Regions from separate parts of the Synechococcus sp. CB0205 genome, predicted to be linked through region 2. Evidence: predicted binding sites of a transcription regulator. Region 2 holds the regulator's gene; each other region holds the start of a gene.
The links. The regulator NtcA, encoded in region 2, controls nitrogen genes in cyanobacteria. The targets are predictions, from matches to a motif close to GTANCNNNNGNTAC.

Region 1 (7,775 bases), on a different contig from region 2:
CGTACCGTTGCGATCTGCAACGTTGCCCTCACAATTCCTGCTCGCGTGCTCATCGGCATGCTGCTGGATAAGTTCGGTCCCCGTAAGACCTACTCGGCGATTCTTGTCTTCTCGGTGATCCCCTGCCTGCTGTTTGCATCAGCGCAGGACTTCAATCAACTGGTGGTTGCTCGTCTGCTGCTCTCCATCGTTGGTGCTGGCTTTGTGATCGGTATCCGCATGGTGGCCGAATGGTTCCCGCCCAAGGAAATCGGTCTGGCGGAAGGGATCTACGGCGGTTGGGGCAACTTTGGCTCGGCCTTCTCTGCGCTGACTCTTGTCGCCCTTGCTGGCTTCCTGTCCTTCTCAGGTGGCTTCGAGCTGCCCACCGGCGCCATTTTGAATTGGCGTGGTGCGATTGCTCTGACCGGCATTATTTCGGCGGTTTACGGGGTTATCTACTTCTTTAACGTCACTGATACTCCCCCCGGTAAGGCCTACCAAAAGCCGGCCAAGTCTGCTGGTCTTGAGGTGACTTCCATGCGGGATTTCTGGGGCCTGCTGGGCATGAATGTTCCCTTCGCGGCCATTCTCTGCGTGCTCTGCTGGCGCCTGCAAAAAGTTGGCTTCCTGAATGCCGGCACCTATCCCCTGGCGCTCCTGGCAGTTCTGGTTTGGTTCGGCTTCCAGACCTGGGGCATTATTCGCACCAACCGCGATCTGATCAACGGCGTTAAGCAATATCCCAAGGAAGACCGCTACGAGTTCAAGCAGGTCGCCATTCTGGAGCTCACCTACATCGTGAACTTCGGATCTGAGTTGGCGGTTGTCTCCATGCTGCCGACGTTCTTTGAGACCACGTTTGATCTGCCGAAGGCAACAGCCGGCATCCTGGCGTCCTGTTTTGCCTTTGTGAACTTGGTGGCTCGTCCCGGTGGCGGTCTGATTTCCGACAAGCTCGGCAGCCGCAAAAACACCATGGCCTTCCTGACCGGTGGCTTGGGCATTGGTTACTTGATCATGAGCATGATCAAGCCCGGCGCGTTCTCCGGCTCCCTGGGCATCACCGTCGCGGTGTTGATCACGATGCTGGCCTCGTTCTTCGTCCAGGCCGGTGAAGGTGCGACCTTCGCGATGGTGCCGCTGGTCAAGAAGCGTGTGACGGGGCAGATCGCAGGTCTTGTGGGCGCCTACGGCAACGTTGGTGCGGTTGCTTACCTGACGATCTTCAGCTTGCTGCCGATGTGGATGGGTGGTGGCAAAGATCCCTCTGCGGAGATCGTTGCCTCCTCCAACAGCGCCTTCTTCCAAATCCTCGGTACTGCGGGATTGATCGTCGCTTTCCTCTGCTTCTTCTTCCTGAAAGAGCCCAAGGGCTCCTTCGCTGAAGAGCATGCGGACGAGAAGGCTCTCGTTAACGCCTAATCCTCCCCGTCGCTGGGGTTCTCAGGGGGCGGCCATCAGGAGCCGCCCCTTTTTCTTTCGACCTTGTTTCGTTCCTGGTCATGGCCCAGTCCGCTTCCGGCAACGTGCGTAGCCAATGCCCCTATTGCGGTGTTGGTTGTGGGCTTGAGCTGATTCCGCCGGCTTTGCCCGGTCAGGCGGTCAAGCGCGACGCCGAGGGCAATCCGATCTGGACCGCGAGGGGCGATCGCCAGCACCCCTCAAGCCTGGGCCAGGTCTGCATCAAGGGTGCGACCGTCGGCGAGACCTTGGACCGTGGGCGTCTCCGGGAGCCGCTCTATCGCTCCAGCCTGGACGACCCGTTTCAACCCATCCGGTGGGAGCAGGCCATGGACCTGCTGGTGGGCCGGATCCGCAGCACCTTGGCCACCAAGGGGGCTGACGCCATTGCCATGTACGGCTCTGGCCAGTTCCACACCGAGGACTATTACCTGGCCCAGAAGTTGTTGAAGGGTGCATTGGGCACCAACAACTTCGATGCCAATTCCCGGCTTTGCATGAGCTCCGCGGTGGCGGGCTATACCCGCAGCCTCGGCTCCGATGGCCCCCCTGCCTGTTACGAGGATCTGGACCACTGCTCGGTGGCTTTCCTGATTGGAACCAACACCGCGGAGTGCCACCCGGTCCTGTTCCAGCGTCTGTTGAAGCGCAAAAAACGCAATCCAGGCAGCGTCACGATCGTGGTGGTCGATCCCCGCTCAACGGACACAGCCAAGGCCGCTGACATTCATCTGCCCATCGCCCCGGGCACTGATCTGGCGCTGCTCCACGGTCTTGCCCATCTGGTGCTGCGGGAGAACGGTCAAGACCCGGCGTTCATTGACGACCACACCGAGAACTACGACGCTTTTTTTGATGTCGCGGCCCGTTGGACGCCCCGAAAGGTCGCCCGCTTTTGCAACATCCCAGAAAAACGGCTGCGGGAGGTGGCGGAGCTGTTTCGCCGGCGTGAGCGGGTCCTCAGTCTCTGGTCGATGGGGGTCAATCAGCGGCGCGAGGGCACCGCGGTGGTCGGCGGCCTGATCAACCTTCACCTGCTCACCGGTCAGATCGGCAAAGAGGGAGCGGGACCCTTTTCATTGACGGGGCAGCCCAACGCCATGGGTGGCCGGGAGGCCGGGGGCCTGTCCCATCTGTTGCCGGGGTACCGCCTGGTGACCAACGCCGAACACCGTCAGGAGGTTGAGCAGGCCTGGGGACTCCCCGCCGGCAGCATCGCGGCGACGCCGGGCTTGGCGGCCTGGCAGCAGGTGGAGGCCATGGAGCGCGGCGAGCTGGATCTCTGGTGGGTGGCCGCAACGAATCCCCTGGTGAGCCTGCCGGACCTCGATCGCGTCAAAGCTGCGATGCGGCGCTGCCCTCTGGTGGTGGTGAGCGATGCCTACGCCGACACGGAAACGGCTCACTACGCCCACCTGGTCTTGCCGGCGGCCCAGTGGAGCGAGAAGGCCGGTGCGATGACCAATTCCGAGCGCAGGGTCACCTATTGCCCGGCCTATCGCCCTCGCCACGGCGAGAGCCGGCCCGACTGGGAGGTGTTCGCGGAGGTGGGTCGGCGCCTGGGCTTTGAGGAGCAGTTCAGCTACGACTCCGCGGCTGAGGTGTACGCGGAATTCAGTCAGCTCACGGCCGGGCGTCTCTGTGATGTCTCTGGCTTGAGTCATGCCCTGTTGGAGGAGGCCGGCCCCCAGCAGTGGCCCTTCCCGGCGGGCAGTTCAGCCACCACCGAGGCCAAGCGGCTCTACAGCGACCATCAATTCGCGACACCCTCGGGACGTGCTCGCTTCTGCATCGACCAACCCCTGGGATTAGCGGAACCTCCCTGCGAGACCTATCCACTGGTGCTCACCGTGGGCCGGTATCTCGGTCAATGGCACACCATGACCCGCACGGGAAAGGTCGATCGGCTGCAGACCATGCATCCCGAGCCGCTGCTTGAGATTCACCCCCAAGATGCCCTTGAGCTCAAGCTGCGGGATGGGGAGTTGGCGGCTGTGAGTTCACGCCGCGGACACATCACCGCCAACGTCAAAGTCACCGATCGCATCCGCCGTGGGTCGGTGTTTCTTCCGATGCATTGGGGGTTTACCCAGGAGAAGGCATGCGAGGCCAATACCTTGATGCACGATCAGGCCTGTCCCGTCTCCAAGCAGCCGGAACTCAAGGCCTGCGCGGTCATCGTTGCCCCGGCGGTGTCGGTGGTCAAACCGGTGGAGCAGGAGGCGGGGCGCCTGGAGGCCCTGCGGCGCTGGTTCAGCCCAGCACTTCGCTAAAGGCGGCCTCCAAGTTGTGGTGGTCATGCCCTGGCCTGGCCAGCTTGCACAGGGCAAACCGCTCTAATTCGTTGAGCGCGCCCCATTGCTCTGTTTGTAGGGGGATACCGCGGAGTTGCGCGGCCTCGATCAAGACCTCGGGAATCTGCTGCGGGTTTTGCCAGGGCTCGCCGCTGGCGATCGGCAGCGTTTTGGCCTGACCGTCGGCCATGGTCTCCGTGCGACTTAAGAGATGCTCTCCCAGTTGCTCAAGCGCGTCTTGGGTGTCGAGCCAGTCGACAAGTGTTTGCCGCTCGTCTTGGTTGAGGGCGAGCCAATGGTTGAGCTTGAGCTTGATGCCGCAGAGGTCCAGCTTGCGCCGCACGCAGAGGGGAATGCAGCGCCAGTTGCCGATGAAATCGCTTTCAAAGTCAAAGCAATGGCTTGCTGAGGGGGCCTCAGTTGTCACGGCCAGACGTCGTTCTGGTAGTGATTTTGACGCTTCTGAGGATTGCTTGCTCCCGGCGGATGGGTTTGGTGTCAACGGCGGCCAAATCGGTGCGTTGGTCTCTTCAAACTCACTTCAACTCTTCCGTTCACCATGCGTTTGGCCGTTGCTCTTGGGGTTCTGCTGGGAAGTTCCCACGGCTGGGTGAGCAGCGATCGACTTCTGGCAGGCGCGGCCGCCTGGTCCATGGCGCCGGCGGCGTCCACAACGTTTTGGACCGGTTCAGCTGGCGAGGGTTGGCTGACGTCTCCATAGTGGATGGGTTGAATCCCCCATGCCGTCATGGCAACCAAAACTGGAGTTGCGGTTCAGGGCCGCCATCCCCTGACGATCGCCACAGGTTTCCTAGGAGCCTTTGTTGTCGCGTCCTTGGGCGTCCAACTCATCCGTAGTGCCTCCATCTCGGCTTCCGCACCCGTGTCGGTGCAGCCCGTGATTGCTGGCCAAGCGGCGATGTGGCAGGTGCTGGGCGAGCGCTGATTGGTTGCTCTCAGCCCATCTCCTGGCGCAGACGCTGGAGGTGGGCCATGACCACCCCCGAGCTCAGAAGATCTCGGCAGCGCTCGAGGCCGTCGGTGAGGTTCGCCTCCAGTCCGGCCTGCCAGAGGTAGGTGCCTGCATTCCAGATCAAGGCGGTCGCGAGTTCCCCTTGTCCGCCGAGGGCGGCGGCCGATTGGTTCCCCCAGGTCTCAAGCCCGTCCCAAAGCGGGTCGGCTCCGTAGCAACCGTTGTCGCGGGGGTGGAGAATCTGGCGCCCGTCCTCCTCTCGGGTTGGACGACCCGTCACGCAGGCCCGACTGATCGGCAGATCGGTGCTTCCCTCGAGGCCTTTGACGGTCAGCACGTTGGTTTCCCCCGCTAAGTCCAGTGCCTTCCAGGCCCGCGCTTCGGTTGGCGGGTGGACAAAGCCACTGACCAGCAGGTGCTCGCCCTGGTGCGCAGTCCAGAGCAACTCGAGGCTGGCCAGCGGTGGCCGCTTGCCGAGATCCTCGCGGTAAGGGATCAGGGTTTCGGCATCCGGGAGGTGGTCCGGTTGATGGACCAACGCCAGATCGCAAGCGTTGAGCTTGGCCTGGACCCACTCGACGCTTCGGCCGGCGAGCTGCAGGCCCAAACAGGCGAACAGCTCCTGGGCCGTGATCCCGTATTTCACCGGGATGCGGCCGGCCCCTTGCAGCACCACGGGGAGTCCGGCACTCGAGAGCACCAGGGCGGTTAGGGGGTAGATCGGAGCGGTGCGCGTGCGCCCGTCAAAGGGCATGCCGAAGCTGATGGCTGGCTTGCCGGTTGTCAGCTGCGGGCCCCGCTTTCGGTACACATCCAGCATCCCGGTGAGCTCCTGAGGCTCAGGCCGGCGGATGCGGTGGGCGATCAGGAAGGCGCCGATTTGGGCCGGGCTAGCGGCCCCATCGAGCATCAGTTCGAGGGCGTGGGCGGCTTCTTCGCGCGTCAGTCCACTACTGGTGTGCTCGCCACTGCCGACTTTTCGGAGATAGGCCTTGAACAGCTCACGGCCATTCGGTGGGCCGTCGGTTGGGGGAGCGGCGTAGGTCAAGCCGACAGAAGAGCTCGTTCTCACTGGATTCTCCGTGCCGACAAGGCCCGATCTGGTAGCAGCAGCTACCAAGTTGTTTCAGGCTCGGTAACAAAGGCTGCGAAGTTGATCCCCATCTGCAGCGAATCTGACATGCGAGCAGAACGCAGATTGCGCTTCATTCTGTTCACTCCTCTCATCAATTCTGGCCTGTCTCCATGACGGTTACTCCTGTTTCAATGCCCTCGTTGGCAGCTCCCTCTCCCGCCACAATCACGGCGACGTTGATGGCGGCGAAGAAGGCCAAAGGGCTGAGCTTCGCTGATCTGGAGGCCGCCCTGGGTCGCGATGAAGTGTGGATCGCGTCGCTGTTCTACTGCCAGTCCACCGCTTCGGCTGAAGAAGCCCAAAAGCTGGCTGAACTGCTCAGCCTTGACCATGCCATTACCGAGGCACTGCAGTCGTTCCCGACCAAGGGCGGTCTGGATCCTGTGATCCCGACTGATCCGCTGATCTATCGCTTCTACGAGATCATGCAGGTGTACGGAATGCCCCTGAAGGACGTGATCCAAGAGAAGTTTGGTGATGGCATTATGAGCGCCATTGATTTCACCTTGGATGTGGACAAAGTTGAAGACCCTGCTGGTAACCGAGTGAAGGTCACCATGTGCGGCAAGTTCCTTCCTTATAAGAAATGGTGAGCTTCGGCTCCCAAAGCAAAAGCCCACCAACGGTGGGCTTTTTTTGTGGCGAATTGTAGAAATGAATAGTTATGCCAAGGCCTGCTCGACCAGGGCTTGATGCCTGACCTGAGCCTTGAGTTGACGCCGCAGCGGCTCTTCTAAGGCTGTGCCAGCCAATTCGCCTCGAAGCTCCAGCAGCTGCTGGCAGCATTCCAGGCTGCCGATGCAACCGAGGGCCTGGAGTGCCGCTTCAGCGACGCGGGGCAGAGCTTCGGTGCTGATGCAGCCGCGAATGGCAGCTAAGACGCTGGGTTCGTTGCGCCGTTGCAGCAGCTTGATCGTGGCAATCACCACATCGGCGCGAAAGTCCTGCAGCAGAGGCGTCGTCAGGCGTAGGACCTCCTCGGCCGTCAGGCTGCGATTGCGGAAGGTCAGCAGGCTGAGGCCTGCCAGGCGATGGCTCTGGCCAGGTGCGCTCAGCGCTGATTCGATGATCCTGAAATCGATCAGATTGCCCCAGCAGCCGAGGGATTCGAGCACATCGGGCTCCAGGGGTCCGGCCTCTGGCAGCCAGGTAAGGAGCTGAGTGCAGGCCTGGGGGTGATGACAGATTCCCAGGGCGCGAATGAGGGGCAGAGAAATGCCCTGCGATTGGCAGAGGGGAAGGATCAAGGCAATGGCCTCGGGTCCGGCCATCCCCAGCCGCTCAGCCAGGCTGAGGGCAAGGGTGGGATCGGAGACCCGAGGCAGCAGAGCGCTCAGTTCTTCAGGGGTGAGGGGCTGCCGCCTCCAGCGTCCGAGCCGCTCGCTCAGAGCAGCTTCCTCATGGGGCTGAAGAAGGTCAGAGGCAGGGGCGACAGCGAGTCCCATTGATCAGCGAGCCCCCAGCTCGGCGGCCAGTTCCCGCTCCAGCTTGTCGTCGTGCTCACTGGGGAGAACGTTGGGCATCTTGGTGCGGTGGGTGCTGTAGAAGAGCATCCCGATGAAGACCATCCCGCCCACGATGTTGCCGAGGGTGACGGGGATGAAGTTCCAGACGATCACCTTGCCGAAGGACACACCGGAGCCCAGCAGCGGGCCGGCGGTATGCAGGAACTGGTTCACCACGATGTGCTCCATGCCCATCGTTTGGAAGGCCGTGATCGGCAGCCAGCAGGCCAGCAGCTTGCCGGGAACGCTCTTGCTCACCAGGGCCATGGTCACGCCCAGGCAGACCAGCCAGTTGGCGACCATGCCCCGCAGGAAGGCCAGGAAGAAGCCAGTGCTGCCAAGGGCTTCGTACTTGGTGACCACATTCAGCTTGTTGAGCTTGATGATCGTGGCGGCCACAACCTGCCAGCCCTTGCCACCGTCGG
Region 2 (7,775 bases):
CCTCCAGGCCTGGGCCCCAGAGATCGCGGCTTGGTACGAAAAGACCCGCCTGCACAAGGCGCGCCTGGCGCCTTAGGGCTCAGACCTTGGCCAAGGTGACCCGCTCGGGCTGGTGCTGGTACTTGCCAGCCCGGTCCTTGTAGGTCGTCTCGCAGGGATCACCCTCGAAGAAGAGCAGCTGGCAAATGCCCTCGTTGGCATAGATGCGGCAGTCCGCTCCGGAGGAATTGCTGAACTCCAGGGTCAGGTGACCTTCCCAACTGGCCTCAGCTGGGGTGGTGTTAACGATGATCCCCAGGCGGGCATAGGTGCTCTTGCCCAGGCAAATCACGGTGATGTTGGGAGGGACGCACATCTTCTCGAGCGCCACACCCAATCCGTAGGAGTGGGCTGGGAGGATGAAGTACGAGCCGTCCTCGTCCTCGTGCAGAGGCACCGGCTCCAGGTTGGCGGGGTTGAAGCGCTTGGGATTCATGATCGTTCCGGGAACATGCCGGAAGATCAGGAACTCCTGCGGGGAGAGGCGCAGGTCGTAGCCATAGGACGAGCAGCCAAAGCTGAGAACCGGCTTTTCGCTGTTCTCCGGATCAAGATGACGAACCAGCTGCGGCTGAAAGGGCTCGAGCATGCCCAAGGCGGCCTGCTCGTTGATCCAACGGTCGTTTTTGAGCATCAGAAACCTCGGCGCAGCTGGGTGACCTGATCGGCCATGGCCAACAGAGCGGTGGGCATGGAGGGCCCCGTCAGGATCACATCCAGGTGGGACGGCCGCTGCTCCAGGGCTGAAACGACCTCCGCCTCGGACAAGTAGCCCAGTTCGACGGCCAGGCCCAACTCATCGAGCACCAACTGATCCAGCTGACCGCTCAGCAGCTGCTCACGGGTGTACGCCCAGATCTCGCGCACAGCCTCGACATCGGCCTGGGATGCCGGCACGGGATCAGCCAGGCAACCCGCCACGGCTGGCCTCAGCCACTGAAGGCGGCCACAGAGCCAAACACTGCTCTCCAGCCCCTGATCGACCCCACCTTTGAGGAATTGGCTCACCAGAACGCGGCTACCAAGCCCGGCACTGCGCAGGGCCTGACTGAACACCCCACTGAAGCTGCCGCGGAAGGGAGCGGTGTGCACTTGGAGCTGGCCCTCCTGCTGGGCCGCCAGGCGCACGCTGCGCGCGGGGGCCGACGCCGGGACCACAGCCAACGGACGCAGGTGTCCAGCACGGGGCGTGGCTGCAATGCTGGCCGTCATCGAGTGCATGGCTGCCGCTTGGGATCCTGAATGTAGCGGCGTTAGGCCGTCCGGCAAGCAACAAGCACTACCTGTAGTGCAAACACCCGTACCATCGAGGCACTGAGCCAGCCCGCGATGAGCAGCACCCAACCCAGGCGGGACGGCCGCAGCGCAACGGACCTGCGCAGCACGCGCTTCGCTTGGGATCCGATGGGCTTCGCCCTGAGTTCCGTCACGGTGTACACGGGCAACACGGCTGTGATCTGCAGCGTTTGCTTAGAGGAGGGTGTTCCGAAGTGGCGTAAAGGCTCCGGCAAGGGCTGGCTGAGCGCTGACTACCGGCTGCTCCCCGCCAGCACCCCCAGCCGGCAGCCACGGGAGCTGATGAAGCTCTCCGGTCGCACCCAAGAAATCCAACGCCTCATCGCCCGCAGCCTCAGGGCCTGCCTGGATTTGGAGGCGCTAGGGGAGCGGACCCTGCAAATCGACTGTGACGTCCTTCAAGCCGATGCCGGCACCCGCACCGCAAGCATCACTGGAGCCTGGGCCGCCTTAGCCGTCGGCCTGCAACGCCTGGAACAGCGCGGAGTGCTGGAACGATCGCCCCTGGTGGGGCAGGTGGCGGCGGTTTCCGTTGGCCTCGTGGATGGCGCCGCACTCCTCGATCTCGACTACAGCGAGGACAGCCGAGCAGAGGTCGATCTGAACGTGGTGATGAATCAAGAGCAACATTTGCTCGAAATTCAAGGCACCGCGGAGGGCGCACCCTTCAGTCGCCAACAGCTTTCCAGCCTGGTTGACCTAGCGGAAAGCGGCATCGATCAACTAATGCAGGCCCAGAAGCAGGCCTTGGCAGAGGCAGCAAATTAGTTTCAATGGCTACAGGGCGGCCCTGGACTGATCCGTAGGTTCCAGGCAACTCAGTCGCGCTGAAATGGTCGTGGCAACGCAAGGATTCAGCCGCTACTCCCCTAGCCCTACGACCGGTACGTCAGTGATCGCACCGATCGCGGGCAGTCCCCTGCCACCCAATGCCACGCTTCTGGATGTCATCCGGGGCCTGAGCGGTAGCACCACCGAGATCGTTGAGCGCGGCAAAACAATCTTTTTCCCCGGCGACCCCGCCGAAAAGGTTTATCTGCTGAAGCGGGGTGCGGTCCGGCTCTCCAGGGTCTACGAATCCGGCGAAGAAATCACCGTGGCACTGCTGCGGGAGAACAGCCTCTTCGGCGTCCTGTCTTTACTGACAGGCCAGCGTTCAGACCGCTTTTATCACTCGATTGCCTTTACTCGCGTCGAGCTGGTGACGGCTCCCGCCACCTCCGTCCGCAAGGCGATTGAGCAGGACCCGGCGGTTGGTCTACTGCTTCTGCAAGGTCTCTCCTCTCGGATCCTGCAAACCGAGACCATGATCGAAACCCTCACCCACCGCGACATGTCCTCGCGACTGGTGAGTTTCCTGCTGGTGCTCTGCCGCGACTTTGGCGTGCCCAGCAGCGAAGGGATCACGATCGACCTGCGCCTCTCCCACCAGGCCATTGCCGAAGCGATCGGATCGACCCGCGTCACGATCACCCGGCTCTTGGGCGACCTCCGCAACGACGGCCTGGTGCAAATCGACCGCAAAAAAATCACCGTCTTCGATCCATTGGCCCTCGCCAAACGTTTCAGCTAAACGGCTGAACTGGTGGCCGATCCCAGCTGCGTTCCAAGCCCCCACAACCGATACTGATCGTCGTCGCCCAACGTCGTGTCCGGCTGGATCCTGATCCTGACGTTGCTGATCCTCGGGGGAGTGCTCTCCACCCTGGGGGATCGGTTGGGATCCAAGGTCGGCAAGGCGCGGCTGAGCCTGTTCCGGTTGCGGCCCAAGAAGACCGCCGTGGTGATCACGGTGCTGACCGGCAGCTTGATCAGTGCCATCTCCCTTGGGCTGATGCTGCTGGTCAGTGATCGCTTGCGCACGGGGCTCTTTGAACTCGATCAGATCGAACAGCGCCTGCGGGACAGCCGCGATGCCCTGAGCTCAAGTCGCAAGGACCTGGCCCAAAGTCGGAGCGCCCTGCGCAGCGCAGAGAACGAGCGCAGCGAGGCCCAACGCCAACTCAAGGTGGTGGCCGAGCAGGCCAGCCGACTGCAGAAGGAACTGGCTCCCCTGATGGAGCAACGCAAACAACTGGAGGCCGAGCGCGATCGCCTGAGCCGTGACATCGCCGCGAAGGATTCCGATCTCCAGCGCAACCGCTCTGAGCTCGCCAAGCTCAACAGCAAGATCAAAAGCAGCAGCCAAGAGCTCGAGCGTCTCGAACGCAACCTGATTGCCCTACGTCAGGGTGATGTGGTGATCAGCAGTGGCCAAATCCTGGAGGTAGCCAAGGTACGGATCGAGAAGCCCAGCCAGGCCAGAGACGTGATCCACGCCCTGCTGCAGCGCACGAATTTGAACGTCTACCAGCGGGTGCTGCCAGGCGAAACACCGAACCGTCAAATCCTGTTGGTGCCGCGCAGCGACATCAGCAAATTGGAGACCACCCTCAGCAAACGCGGCGAGTGGGTCGTGAGTCTGATCTCAGCGGCCAATGTGCTCAAAGGGGAGCGTCAGGTCGTGGCCTTCCCGGATGTCAGACCCAACAAACGGGTGGTACGTAGTGGAGAACAACTGGCCACCACCGTGCTGGAGGCCGATGAGCGCTCCCCAGACCAGGTGCGTAGCCGCCTGAACCTGCTCCTGGCAGCAGCCTTTACCCGAGCCCAACGCCAAGGGGCCCTGGCCAACGGCCTTCAATTTGACCCAGCACGCCTCAATCAACTGGCTGAGGCCCTGGTCAACCGCCCCCTGGGCGAGACCGCCAAGCTCGAGGCCGTCTCCAGAGGCAACAGTGATCTGGCCGACCCGATTGCCGTCGACATTCGCTGGCAGCGCCCGCAATGACTTGGATCGGACTCGATCCCGGCCGCAGCAAATGCGGCTTGGTGCGCTCTGACCAGACCACAGGCCAGATCGAGGTTGCCGCCGTGCTCTCCCCGGAAGAGTGCTTCAAGCAGATTGCGATCTGGCGAGAGCGTCCGGGTCTTGAGGGTGTTGTGCTCGGCGATGGAACGGGCAGCAAGCACTGGCAGCGGCAACTCAACGACCTTGGCCTGGCTGTCCAGGTCATCCCTGAAGCGGGAACCACCCTGGCCGCACGAGCCCGCTACTGGCAGCTGGAGCCCCCCAGGGGCTGGCGGCGATTGCTTCCAGAAGGCCTGAGGTTGCCCCCAAGGGACTACGACGATGTCGTGGCTCAACTCTTGCTGGAGCGCCATTGGGGAACGGAGCTCAAGCGGGAACCTGGCTTGGTCGTCTTGCGCCAGCTCGCTGCCTAAAACCTGGCCCGCACGCTGAAGGCGTAGTCCCCACCCGCCTCCAGCTGGTAGTCCGTTTTCAACAGGAAGCGCAGCAGCGCGTCCTGGATCAAGGCCCGGCCGAGGGAAGGTTCCACCTGCAGCTCGCCGCGGTCAAAGAACCAGGCGAACGTCCACTCGAACCCTCCAGCGCTGACCTCACCCTCCAGCACCCGCTGGCTAAAGCTTTGGCGCAGCACCCGCAATTGCGCCGTTGTCGTGGGGAGGCGACTCACGCGGACTCAGGCAGTGGGTTGCTCGACCAGCTTGGCGGCAGAGGGAGCAACAAAACCGTTGAGCCTGTTACCAGCCCGCTCAAACCCCAGGCGCTGAATCAGATCCAGACCAGCCAAGACCTCATCAATGACCTCCTCGAGCACCGGCTGTTCGGCGACGGCAAAGCGGCCGAGGACGTGGCCGACAGTGCGCTGCTTACGCTCCACCGGATTCAAGGCAGGAGCGCCAATCCCGATGCGCAAGCGGGGGAACTCTTGGCCACCGAGATGGGCAATGGTGCTGCGAAGACCGTTATGCCCGCCAGCACCGCCCGAGAGCCGCAGGCGCAAGCGACCGAGGGGGAGATCCATGTCGTCCACCAGGATCAGCATCTGGTTGGGCTCGAAGCCAAACCAATCGAGAGCAGCACGAATCGAACGACCGCTGTCGTTCATGTAGGTCTGAGGCATCAACAGACGCAGGCGTTCGGCCCCTTGTCCCACCTCCGCAGCGAGGGCGTGGAGCTTGGACTGCTGCTTAAAGCTGCTGTTTTGACGCTTGGCCAGCTGCTCCAGCGCCATAAATCCGACGTTGTGGCGGGTTCCGGCGTACTTCTCGCCCGGGTTCCCTAAACCAACAACAAGACTCAAAGGAGCCATGGAGTCCTTCAACCGGCCGCTTGCTCGTCGTCGGCCTTGAGTTGAGGCTGGGGCTCTGAAGAAGCCTGGGTGACTTCCGCTTCCACCGTGTCGACCGCCTTTCGGAACTCCTGCTCGAATTCCTTCGAGGCCGACTGAAAACCCTTCAGGGTTTTTCCAAGGGTGCGACCCAGTTCGGGTAGGCGCTTGGGACCGAACACCAAAAGACCCACGGCGGCAATCACCGCCATCTCAGGCAATCCGATCCCAAAGACGTTCATCGGATCAGCCGATGCCGTTCCAGTTGACGGTGATGCCGTCGAGGATCAGGGACTTGTTGTACAGCTGGAGGATCACCAGCAGGAACACCAGGAACAGGGCCATGAACACGCCCATGACGGGGGTCGTGCCCCAGCCGGGCACAACCTTGCCGTACTCGGAGTTCAGGGGGCGAAGCAGATCTCCCAGGCGGGTGCGTTGAGCCATGTCGGGCTGTGCTCTCTGGCAAGGAGTAGGTCTCGTTACTGTAAGGGGCCTGGCCGCCTGAGCGGCTGGCCCCGTCGAGAGTTGTGATGGAAACCACCTCCCCAGCCATGTCCGTGGCACTGGCCGTCTTGGCTGTGCTGCTGGGCCTCACCGGCTTCGGGATCTACACCGCCTTTGGTCCTCCGTCGAAGCAGCTCAGCGACCCCTTTGACGACCACGACGACTAAACCAGCTCTAACGCGACGACCTGCCAGGGCTTGAGCACAAGAGCTCCGCTCTGCCAGGTCTCAGCATTCCCCCGGCGCCAACGCCGTGGCGAGTCCAGAGTCCAACTCTGTCGCTGAGGGCTGAGGTTCTGCAGCCGCAGCGCCAGCTGACCTGGGGTTGAGCCGGGCCTGCAGCTGAGCACGCGGATCTGGGGATTGGCTGGACCCATGCACTCCATCAAGTCGATCGGAGCGAAGACCTCCGCCTGCTGGGCCGCCTTTTGGGCCGGGCGAATCCATAGCGGTTCTCGAAAACGCTGCGCCAAACGAGGCACCCCGGCCGACGCCCACCCGGCTGCACAAGGGACCAACGCGAGCCGAAGCCGTTGGTGTCCGTTATCGGCCGAGGGGTCAGGCCATGTGGGTGCTCTGAGCAAGGACACCCCCAGCTGATCGGGGGTGGCGGAGACGCCCTGGGGCCCATCCAGCAACACCGCCAGACCACCCGCTCCGGCCTTCGCCTGACTGGCCAGCCAACTGATGGCCGTCACTTCCCAGCGTGCCTGCTCCCTGGCCGTCAGGGCCTGGGCCGGCCGCTCAAGCACCCCCGCAGAGGTATCTGCGGCATAGCGCTGAGCAACCTGCGCCAAGGGCAATTCCAGCCGCAACAGCTCATGGCGCTGGCGCCAATCGACCGACAACGCCAGCTCCAGATACGGCGAGGCGGCCCGCAGCTGAATGTCGAGTCGAAGCGTGCTTTGGCCGCAGCGGCCGCGGACGACAAAGCGGCAACAGAGCGGCCCCTGCTCCACCAGTTCCGGTGCTCCCTGCCAAGTCAAAGGCAGTGGCTGCTCGCGGTAGTCCGCCGCAATGTCCCAGGCATCCCAAAACTCGCCCTGATCGCTCCAACGGCGCCATTGCAAAGGGCCCGAGAGCTCGGGCACACCATCGGCTCCCCAGAGCTGCTGAACGCCGTCCGCCCCGATCTCGACGCGCACCAATCCGTTGTCCAGGCGCCAGTGCCCAGCGCTCGCCTCGCACACAACCGGGTCTGTGATTGCTGCCGCGGCCTGCGGCAGCCCATCCGCGCGCTCCAGAGGAACCGCCTGAACAGCCGAGTCCAAGGGGAGCTGAACCCATGTCCCACCGGCTGGACGCCCCTGACTGGGGAGCTGCTCCGGGGCCCCCTCGATGCACCAGGCGCCAGCGGGCAGGCGCAGGGTGACCCGCTCCGCAGGCTGGGGCTGGAGTTGCACCAGCCACCAAGGTTCAGCTCCGCCGCGCGCGGGCAGCAGCGCCTGCAGCCCGTGATCGCGCTGACGGGCTGCCAAGCGCCGCGCTTGGCGCCACTGCGGTTCCGCCTGCTCAAACACCTCAGGAATTGAGGTGCCTGGAAGGATGTCGTGGAACTGCTGAAACAGCAGCGTTCGCCAGTCCGCACCGGGCTGCTCGCTGCCGCGGAGGTGCAGCAGGGCCTGCACCCAATCGAGCTCCCGAAGCAAGCGCTCGAGGGTGCGGTTATGGCGCTTTTGATCCGGGCGGGTGGTTGCACAGCCGCGGTGCAGTTCGAGGTAGAGCTCGTCTCGCCAGACCGGCAATCGGCTAGCCAGGG
Region 3 (7,775 bases), on a different contig from region 2:
ATGGCTCCGGAATAGAAACCGCGGATCAGCAGGTTCTTGACGCTGACGGTTGCTTTTTTGCCGCCGGCAGCAATCATGCCGTCGACTAATTCGTTGGGTAGGACATAGTCCATCTGTGAAGCTGTCGCGCTCATGTTTTGCTCTGCAAGTGATGTGTGAGGAAAGGAATTAACCGCTAATGCGGTTCATCAAGCGAGAAATGATGTCTTGGCTGCCTTGGGGCCTGTTGACGGCAGCTTTGTCAGTGCCACTGCTGCTCAGCCAATTCACAAACCGAGAGAAGACATCTCCCTTTTGCTGCGTCGTTGATGAAGACATGCGTCCGAAGTTGAGGGTGAGACGGTGCGATCTGATTGAGGACAGGCTTCAGAAGAAAGGAGCACCTGGTCTCAAAAATGCCGGTAAATGTGTAGTGCGGACTGCGGCTTTTTACGTCCTGGGCTTGGCGCCAAACTGTTCAATGAGAACCTCTTTCAGCACCGCTTGGATTTCACTGGCGGGAACTCCTTTGCGGTGCATCTCGCCGATTTGAGGGTTGGCACCTTGGGAGCCGCCAATGGTGATGTTGTAGCCCTCGCCCATGCCGCCATCGGGCTGTTTGGTTTTGGTTCCGGTGAGACCAATGGCGCCCATGTAGGCCTGGCCGCAGGTGTTGGGGCAGCCCGTCCAGTGGATCTTCAGTTCCTCCGGAAGGACCAATTCACGATCCAGCGCTTCAGCAGCAGCGAGGGCTTGATCCTTGGTGTTGGTGAGGGCAAAGCTGCAGTAGCTGTTGCCGGTGCAGCTGACGGTGCCAGCGGCAATGTGGCTGGGGTTCAGGCTGAAGCGCTGCAGCAGTGGTTCCGTTTCAAAGGCCTGGAGTTGAGCGCTGCTGATGCCGGTAAAGATCACGTTTTGATCTTCCGTCAGGCGCACACTGCCGTCGCCATGGCGCTCGGCAAGGGCGGCAATGTCTTGGAAGTCTTCGGCCAGCAGGCGTCCGACGGGAACATGGACACCGGCGTAGTGCAGGTCCTGCTGCTTCTGCGGGTGGATGCCGTAGTGGGAGCGGGGTTCAGCGTCGAAGACTGAACCTGGATCTGGGGTCAGCGGACCAAAGCGTTCTTCCACCATGGCCCGGAAAGCCTCCAGGCCAACCTCGTCGAGATACAGACGGAAGCGACCCTTAGGACGCTTGTCCCGCTCGCCGTTGTCCCTCCAGATCTTGATCACGGCTTCGGTGATCGCACAGATTTGATCTGGCTTGACCCAAGCATTCAAGGGAATGGCATAGGCATTCATCTGGGAGGAGAGGATGCCGCCGATCCAGACGCCGAAGCCCATCTCGCCGTTGCGCTCAACGGGGTGGAAGGCGATGTCGTTGTGGAGCAGGAAGTTGTCGCGTGCACCAGCGACAGCCGTATTCCACTTCCGCGGAAGGTTGGAGAACTCGGGGTTGCCCTGGTGGTTGCTCGTGAGGAAGTTTTCGAGCTCCTGGGTGTACGGGCGAGTGTCGACAATCTCCAGGGGGTCAATGCCGGCAATGGGATTTCCGGTGACGTTCCTGGGGTTGTCGAAGGCCGACTGGATGGTGGTCAGGCCAACCGCTTTGAGTTGACCCAGAATCTCGGGCAGGTCCTCCAGGAGGATGCCGCGCATTTGGATGTTTTGGCGCGTGGTGATGTCAGCGCTTCCGTTGCTGCCGTAGCGAGCCACGATGTTGCCGACGACCCGAAGCTGCTCTGCGGAGATCACCCCGTTGGGAACCCGCAGGCGCATCATGAACAGCCCTGGAGTTTTGGGTCTCCAGAACATTCCGTACCACTTCAGTCGCAGCTGAAGATCCGTCTCATCGACGTTCTCCCATCCAAGTTTGGCGAACGTCTCGATTTCGCTGCCGACGAGTAGGCCGTCTTTGTCAGCTTTGTTCTGCTCAATCTTATTGAGCTTCTTACCTTCGAGCCAGCTCGGTAGTGCGCTGGGTATCTCGTTTGCGTTGGACATCGTTGGCGTCGCCACCATGGGAAATCGGTTCAGATGAAGTCAGCAACTGAGCCGTTTCCAAAACAAAGAACGACTAGTGGGGGGAATCAAATCATTCGCCCTCTGCACTGCTTTGTCGCCGTTGTTACGGATCGACGCCGTCCAAGGGGAGTGGTGAAAAGGGTGTCAACGGATACCTAAAGGGGTCCCATCTTCCGGGTTGATGGTCACGCTCTTCGGCCCCGCGCAGCTCAGTATTGGCGTCCGATTTCGCCCAGCATTCGCGTCGCTCCACCGCGAATCATTTGCCAGACCTTGCCCATGGCGGCGAAGTCGGCATCGAGTTCGCGCCTCCACTGCGGGGTGGGCTGCATCTCCCGGTAGCGGGGGCGTCCGTAGCTGCTCTGGGGCCTGCGGCGGGAGCTGGGCAAGGGGCGGGCGGCTGGCATGGTGTTCCTATGAATCCGGTGTATGTGACTCCATCAGCAGGCCCGGGGTGCTGGCGGTGGCCGTTGCTACCGAAGCCCTCCGCTGCTGGGCAGTCGCCCTTGTTCTTGGTGGTCCACGGCCACGCCGGTGGGCAGATTCCCCAGGTCATCACTGAGCTGCTGAACGATCTCGCCCAGGCCCGTCAGGCTCCGGTTTGGTTGCAAGCCCTCACGGCTGATCCTCTGGAGCTGCCCCAGGGGCAATCGCTGCTGTTGGTGCCCCTGCTGCTGACGCCCGGCAGCCATGCTCGCAGTGATGTCCCGGGGATCCGTGATCGGCTGCGCCGAGAAGGGCATCAGGTGTGCACGCTTCCTTTCCTCGGGGCCTGGGGCCCCTGGTTGGAGCATTTGCGCGCGCTGAATGCTCCGGCTGTGTTGCACCATCCCCTTCGGCCAGGGGTGGCGGATCGCTACCTCTCGGCCCTGAGCCGCTACCTGGGGGTGCCCTGCTTAAGTGCAGACCGAAGCGCCCCGAGCGATGCGGCGGCATTGCCCTTGGCCCTTGCGCCCAATCGGATGACGGCCCATCTACGGACGGACGTCTCCCCCTGTCTGGCGCTGCTGGAGCGTCCGGCCACCCGTCAGTTCTTGTTCAACCTCCTGCTCGATCTGCCATGACCGCTGACGTTGCCGGCAAGGTGTATCTGGTGGGAGCTGGTCCCGGTGACCCCGACCTCCTGACGGTCAAGGCCCAGCGTTTGCTTAGCCAGTGCGATGCCCTGGTCTATGACTCACTGGTGCCGCGCGAGGTCTTGGCCTTGGTGCCGGACGGTGCCGAGCAGCACTTCGTTGGGAAGCGCCGGGGCCATCACTCTGTGCCCCAACCCAGCACCAATGCCGTGCTGGTGGAGATGGCCAAGCGCCATCGCTGCGTGGTGCGTCTGAAGGGTGGGGATCCCTTTCTCTTTGGTCGTGGCGGTGAGGAGGCGGCCCACCTCGAGCGTCATGGGATCGCCGTGGAGGTGGTTCCCGGGGTGACGGCTGGGATCGCCGCCCCTGCCTATGTCGGCATTCCCGTGACCCATCGCCGTGCGGGCAGTTCCGTCACCTTCGTGACCGGTCACGAGGAGATTGATAAGCGTCGTCCTGGGGTGGACTGGCGCGGCTTAGCCCGCAGCAGTGATGGCCTGGTGATCTACATGGGCCTGCACAACCTGCCCCATATCTGCGAGGAGTTGATTGCCGGCGGCCTGGACGCCTCAACCCCTGCTGCGGCGGTGCAGCAAGGCACGGTGCGGGGGCAGAAGGTGGTGGTCTCCACCTTGGGTGGTTTGGCTGCAGCCGTTCAGGAGGCGGAGCTGGCCTCCCCGTCCATCGTGGTGATTGGCGATGTCGTCAGTCAGCGCGTTGAAAGCTGCGCCCCTGAGCCGGCCCTCGTGGAGATGCCGATTCCGCTCAAATAGGGCTGAGGCCGTCCCAGGTGCAGGGTTCGCAGGGACCATCCGCGAGGTGCTCGGCGCACCTGGGCGGAGAGCCACTGCTGATCCCGTTCCTTGAGGGCTGCTCGATCGCTTAGGTCTTCGCCGCCGTAGAGCAGGTTGATGATCCGATCTGGGTCAAGCTCCAGTTCCGCCACCTCATTCCAGAGGCCTTGGCTGGCTTGGGCATCGGCCCGGCCGATCTGTGCCTCGGCGAGGGACTGGGCCAGCAAGATCACCAGGGCCTGTTCTTTGCGGGCAGAAAAGCTGTCACTGCTGATCCCGGCGCGGCTCGGGCGGTCAGTGCAGCTGCTGGAGGGGGCTGTCATCACAACCTTCCAAGGGTTGGGCTAACGCTAATCAGGGTTGGGCCAGTTGCCTTCTGGTCGTTAGGCCTCGGCGCGCCAATTGGGCAACCCGAGGGAGTCCCGTTGGCTGAAGCGCTCGCAAACGGCATAGGCCGCGGGAAGGTTGGCGACCCGCTCCCAGCTTCCGTCGCTGTCGTTGTGGTTCACGACATAGCCGCCGCCCCCGTCACGGGCGATCCGGCAGCCATCACCGGTGAGTCCGACGAGATGCAGATGGTCGCCCATGAATCCGACTGCTGACTGGGTGATTTCTAAGGCCGGTGAATGTCTCCCGGCTCTGTGTTCGTTTCCCCACGCAATCAAACGTGAGCCTTTGGAAGGCAAACAAAAAAGCCCTTCACGTTTTCTTTGGGATCGCCCCTGATTGCGCCACGATTTCTAGTTTTTGTAGGTGAATGTGCCTAGTTCATGGTGTGCCTGAGCCGTTCGCCAGTGATCCCCGGTCGCGACCCGTGTCAGCAACTGGCCATCGAGAGCGGCGGTCGATTAATTGATTTGGACCTGGGCTTCGCTCGAGACCTGCGGCAGGCGGGATCGCACAGCGAAGGGGAAAACGGCCAAGGAGAAGGCGCTGGCCAGAGCGATCTGTGTCAGTTCGCCGCCGGGAATCAGGCGATTGGAGCCGCTCAGCTCGGCAATCAGCAGCAGGCCGATTAAGTAGCCAAACCACCAACGGCCATGCGTCCCATCGAGCGGTCGGCCTTGCCAGCGGTTGACTCCCGTAAAGATCAGGGCCGGAACCAGGACGAGGGCGATGGCGCCTTCAACGGCTGTGCGTCCGCACCAGAGCACAGCCCAGCTGGCGGCCATGAAGGTCAGCGGACAGACCAGTGCGGCAGCAGGAAGCGCAAAGGCGCGATGGGCAGTCGGGAGCTGCTGACGGAGGGCCAGCAGGCTGACGGGCCCAACGGCCAAGGCAATCACCAAGCAGGCGGTCAGGAAGCTCACGATCTGCTGCCAGCTGGGGCCAAGCAGCAGCATCACAACGCCAATCACCAAGCTCAGGATGAGTGCTGTGCTGGGCACGGCTTGGCGGTTGAGGTGCTCCAGCCGTCTGGGCAGCAGACGCAGGCTGCCCATCATCCAGGCCACCCGGCCGGAGAGCCCCAAGTAGGTCATGGCGGTCGCTCCCGGGGAGATCACCGCATCACTCAGCAGCAACCCCACGACCCAGCTCAGACCGAGTCCCATGGCGATCGCCGCCAGGGGGCCGCCGTGGGCACTCAGCTGCAGCGCTCCCCAGCCCGCGCCCAGGCTGCTGTGGGGCACCGCCACGAGAAAGGCCAGCTGCAGCGCCAGATAGATGGCGATGGAGAGCCCCAGTCCCAGGCCCATGGCCAGGGGCACGGTGCGTTGGGGGTCTCTGGCTTCACCCGCCAAATCCATGGCGGTGCGAAATCCCAGCAGGCTGAAGAGGATGCCGCCACTGCTGATGGCATGAACAATGCCCGGCAGCCAGTTCTCCCCTGCGCCGGGTGCTCCCACGGTCACCAGCAGATTGCTCCAGTCCGAAGCGCTGAGCATCAGGACGGCCGAAATCAGGAGAGGAATGACCAGCTTCCAGCTGGTCAGGGTGTCAATCCAGCGGGCCAGGGTGCGCACCCCCGCCAAGTTCACCCAGGTCATCAGCACCAGCAGCAGAGCGGCGAAGGCCATGCCCCAGGGACTGAGCACCTGGCCTTGGCCGCCATCGAGGGTGAGCCAGGGCAGGTCGCTGGCCAGGTACTCGATCATCGCCAGCACCTCAATGGTGGGAAGGGCCAGGTAGGCCACCCAGGCGCACCATCCGCCGATGAACCCGGCCAGGCGGCCATGGCTGAGCATGGGGATTTGCGCCAGGGCGCCGGAGCTGGGTACCAGTGCCCCGAGTTCGGCGAAGACCATGGCCAGGCCAAAGGCCAGCACTCCGCCCAGGAGCCAAGCGATCAGGCTCGCAGCCCCGGCGCTGCGGGCGGCATAGAAGGGTGCGAACAGCCAGCCCGAGCCGATGGTGCCGCTCACCACCGCCAGGGTCAGGCTGCGCAGGCCGAGGCTGCGCGACAGGGCCATTCGAGGTGTTTCCTGCAGTGCTTTCCATCCTGGTCAGCTCTGGCTAGAGCGAAACCAGTGATCGTTCTTTTCGATGTCGGCTTTCATGCGTGCTGGAGTCACCGCCTTGATCGGCGCTGGTGCGCTCATGGCGTCTGCCCCGGCTTTGGCCTCCTGTCAGTTCCTCGCCCCCGTGGGCGGTAATGGCCAGAGCAACATCGTCACCAAGACCATCAGCCTGGGCAGCCCCTTGCCCTTCAGCCGCCCGAACTGGAACACCGATTTCTTCGTTAACCAGCCCTACAGCAGCTACAAGCTGTTCTTCACCGCCAACTCCTCGGTGAGCGCGACGTATCCGATTCAGGCCTACCTGAAGTTCACCGATGGCTCCAATCTCCAGGTCGTCAATGACTCCTATGCCCCCAATGTCGGCACCGGCCGTCAGTGGACCGTTCGTGCTGTTCCCGGCAAAACGGTGAACCAGGTGAACTTCAAGATCGGCGCCAGCGGCGATCAGGCGGCCACGGGCTTCACCTACCGGATCTCCGTCCAGGGCTGCAATTAGAGCAGGAAGTAGCGCTGCGCCATCGGCAGCACCTCGGCGGGTTCGCAGCTGAGTAGTTCGCCGTTGGCAAAGACCTCGTAGGTCTGGGGGTCCACCTCCACCTTGGGCAGGGCGGTGTTGTTTTTCATCGCCGCCTTGCTGATCCCACTGCGGGTATTGAGCACCGGGACGCAGGAGCGTTCCAGTCCCAGTCTCCGGGGTACGTCATTGTCCAGGGCCGCTTGACTCACGAAGGTGAGGCAACTGGGGGCCAAGGCTTTCCCGAAGGCGGCAAACATGGGCCGTCCATGGACGGGGCCAGGGGTGGGGATGGAGGCGTTGGCGTCGCCCATCTGGGCCCAGACGATGGAGCCCCCCTTGATCACGAGTTCTGGTTTCACCCCAAAGAAGCCTGGCTTCCACAGCACCAGATCCGCCAACTTGCCCACTTCCACAGAGCCCACCTGCTGATCGAGGCCATGGGCGATGGCAGGGTTGATGGTGGTCTTGGCGATGTAGCGCTTCAGGCGGGTGTTGTCGTTGCGGCCGCTGTCCTCGGGGAGTGCGCCCCGTTGCATCTTCATCTTGTGGGCCGTCTGGAAGGTGCGGGTGATCACCTCACCGACGCGGCCCATGGCCTGGGAGTCGCTGGCGATGATTGAGAAGGCGCCGATGTCGTGAAGGATGTCCTCGGCGGCGATGGTCTCGCGGCGGATGCGCGACTCGGCGAAGGCCACATCCTCCGGAATCTTCGGATCGAGGTGGTGGCACACCATCAGCATGTCGAGGTGCTCCTCGAGCGTGTTGCGGGTGTAGGGGCGCGTCGGGTTCGTGCTGCTTGGCAGGACGTTGGCTTCGCCACAGATTTTGATGATGTCGGGGGCGTGACCACCACCGGCCCCTTCGGTGTGGAAGGTGTGGATCGTGCGGCCGCCGATGGCTCGGATCGTGTCCTCGACAAAGCCCG

Region 1: CB0205_RS0102100 (anthranilate phosphoribosyltransferase family protein) is a predicted target of NtcA. The motif match lies at 5,814-5,827, and genes of this name have one in related genera.
Region 3: CB0205_RS0102075 (ferredoxin--nitrite reductase) is a predicted target of NtcA. The motif match lies at 2,146-2,159, and genes of this name have one in related genera.

What each region holds. Positions count from the first base shown of each region.
Region 1 covers NZ_ADXM01000019.1:28,546-36,320, reverse strand. The annotation lists gene CB0205_RS0102120 (NarK family nitrate/nitrite MFS transporter) at 1-1,404, shown strand, start outside; gene CB0205_RS0102115 (molybdopterin oxidoreductase family protein) at 1,485-3,716, shown strand; gene CB0205_RS0102110 (nitrate reductase associated protein) at 3,697-4,164, opposite strand; gene CB0205_RS15810 (hypothetical protein) at 4,297-4,458, shown strand; gene CB0205_RS0102105 (hypothetical protein) at 4,486-4,683, shown strand; gene CB0205_RS0102100 (anthranilate phosphoribosyltransferase family protein) at 4,694-5,758, opposite strand; gene cynS (cyanase) at 5,986-6,438, shown strand; gene CB0205_RS0102090 (hypothetical protein) at 6,508-7,290, opposite strand; gene CB0205_RS0102085 (formate/nitrite transporter family protein) at 7,294-7,775, opposite strand, start outside.
Region 2 covers NZ_ADXM01000022.1:129,089-136,863, reverse strand. The annotation lists gene thyX (FAD-dependent thymidylate synthase) at 1-76, shown strand, start outside; gene dcd (dCTP deaminase) at 80-673, opposite strand; gene CB0205_RS0103845 (cob(I)yrinic acid a,c-diamide adenosyltransferase) at 673-1,251, opposite strand; gene rph (ribonuclease PH) at 1,369-2,103, shown strand; gene ntcA (global nitrogen regulator NtcA) at 2,168-2,908, shown strand; gene CB0205_RS0103830 (DUF3084 domain-containing protein) at 2,984-4,165, shown strand; gene CB0205_RS0103825 (polyamine oxidase) at 4,162-4,599, shown strand; gene CB0205_RS0103820 (DUF3146 family protein) at 4,596-4,853, opposite strand; gene pth (aminoacyl-tRNA hydrolase) at 4,860-5,492, opposite strand; gene CB0205_RS0103810 (TatA/E family twin arginine-targeting protein translocase) at 5,501-5,752, opposite strand; gene psbH (photosystem II reaction center phosphoprotein PsbH) at 5,757-5,957, opposite strand; gene psbN (photosystem II reaction center protein PsbN) at 6,044-6,184, shown strand; gene CB0205_RS0103795 (alpha-mannosidase) at 6,181-7,775, opposite strand, start outside.
Region 3 covers NZ_ADXM01000019.1:20,475-28,249, reverse strand. The annotation lists gene CB0205_RS0102085 (formate/nitrite transporter family protein) at 1-113, opposite strand, end outside; gene CB0205_RS0102075 (ferredoxin--nitrite reductase) at 430-2,001, opposite strand; gene CB0205_RS0102070 (hypothetical protein) at 2,214-2,411, opposite strand; gene CB0205_RS0102065 (hypothetical protein) at 2,520-3,068, shown strand; gene cobA (uroporphyrinogen-III C-methyltransferase) at 3,065-3,853, shown strand; gene CB0205_RS0102055 (hypothetical protein) at 3,790-4,197, opposite strand; gene CB0205_RS0102050 (hypothetical protein) at 4,258-4,461, opposite strand; gene CB0205_RS0102045 (APC family permease) at 4,723-6,285, opposite strand; gene CB0205_RS0102040 (hypothetical protein) at 6,359-6,829, shown strand; gene ureC (urease subunit alpha) at 6,826-7,775, opposite strand, start outside.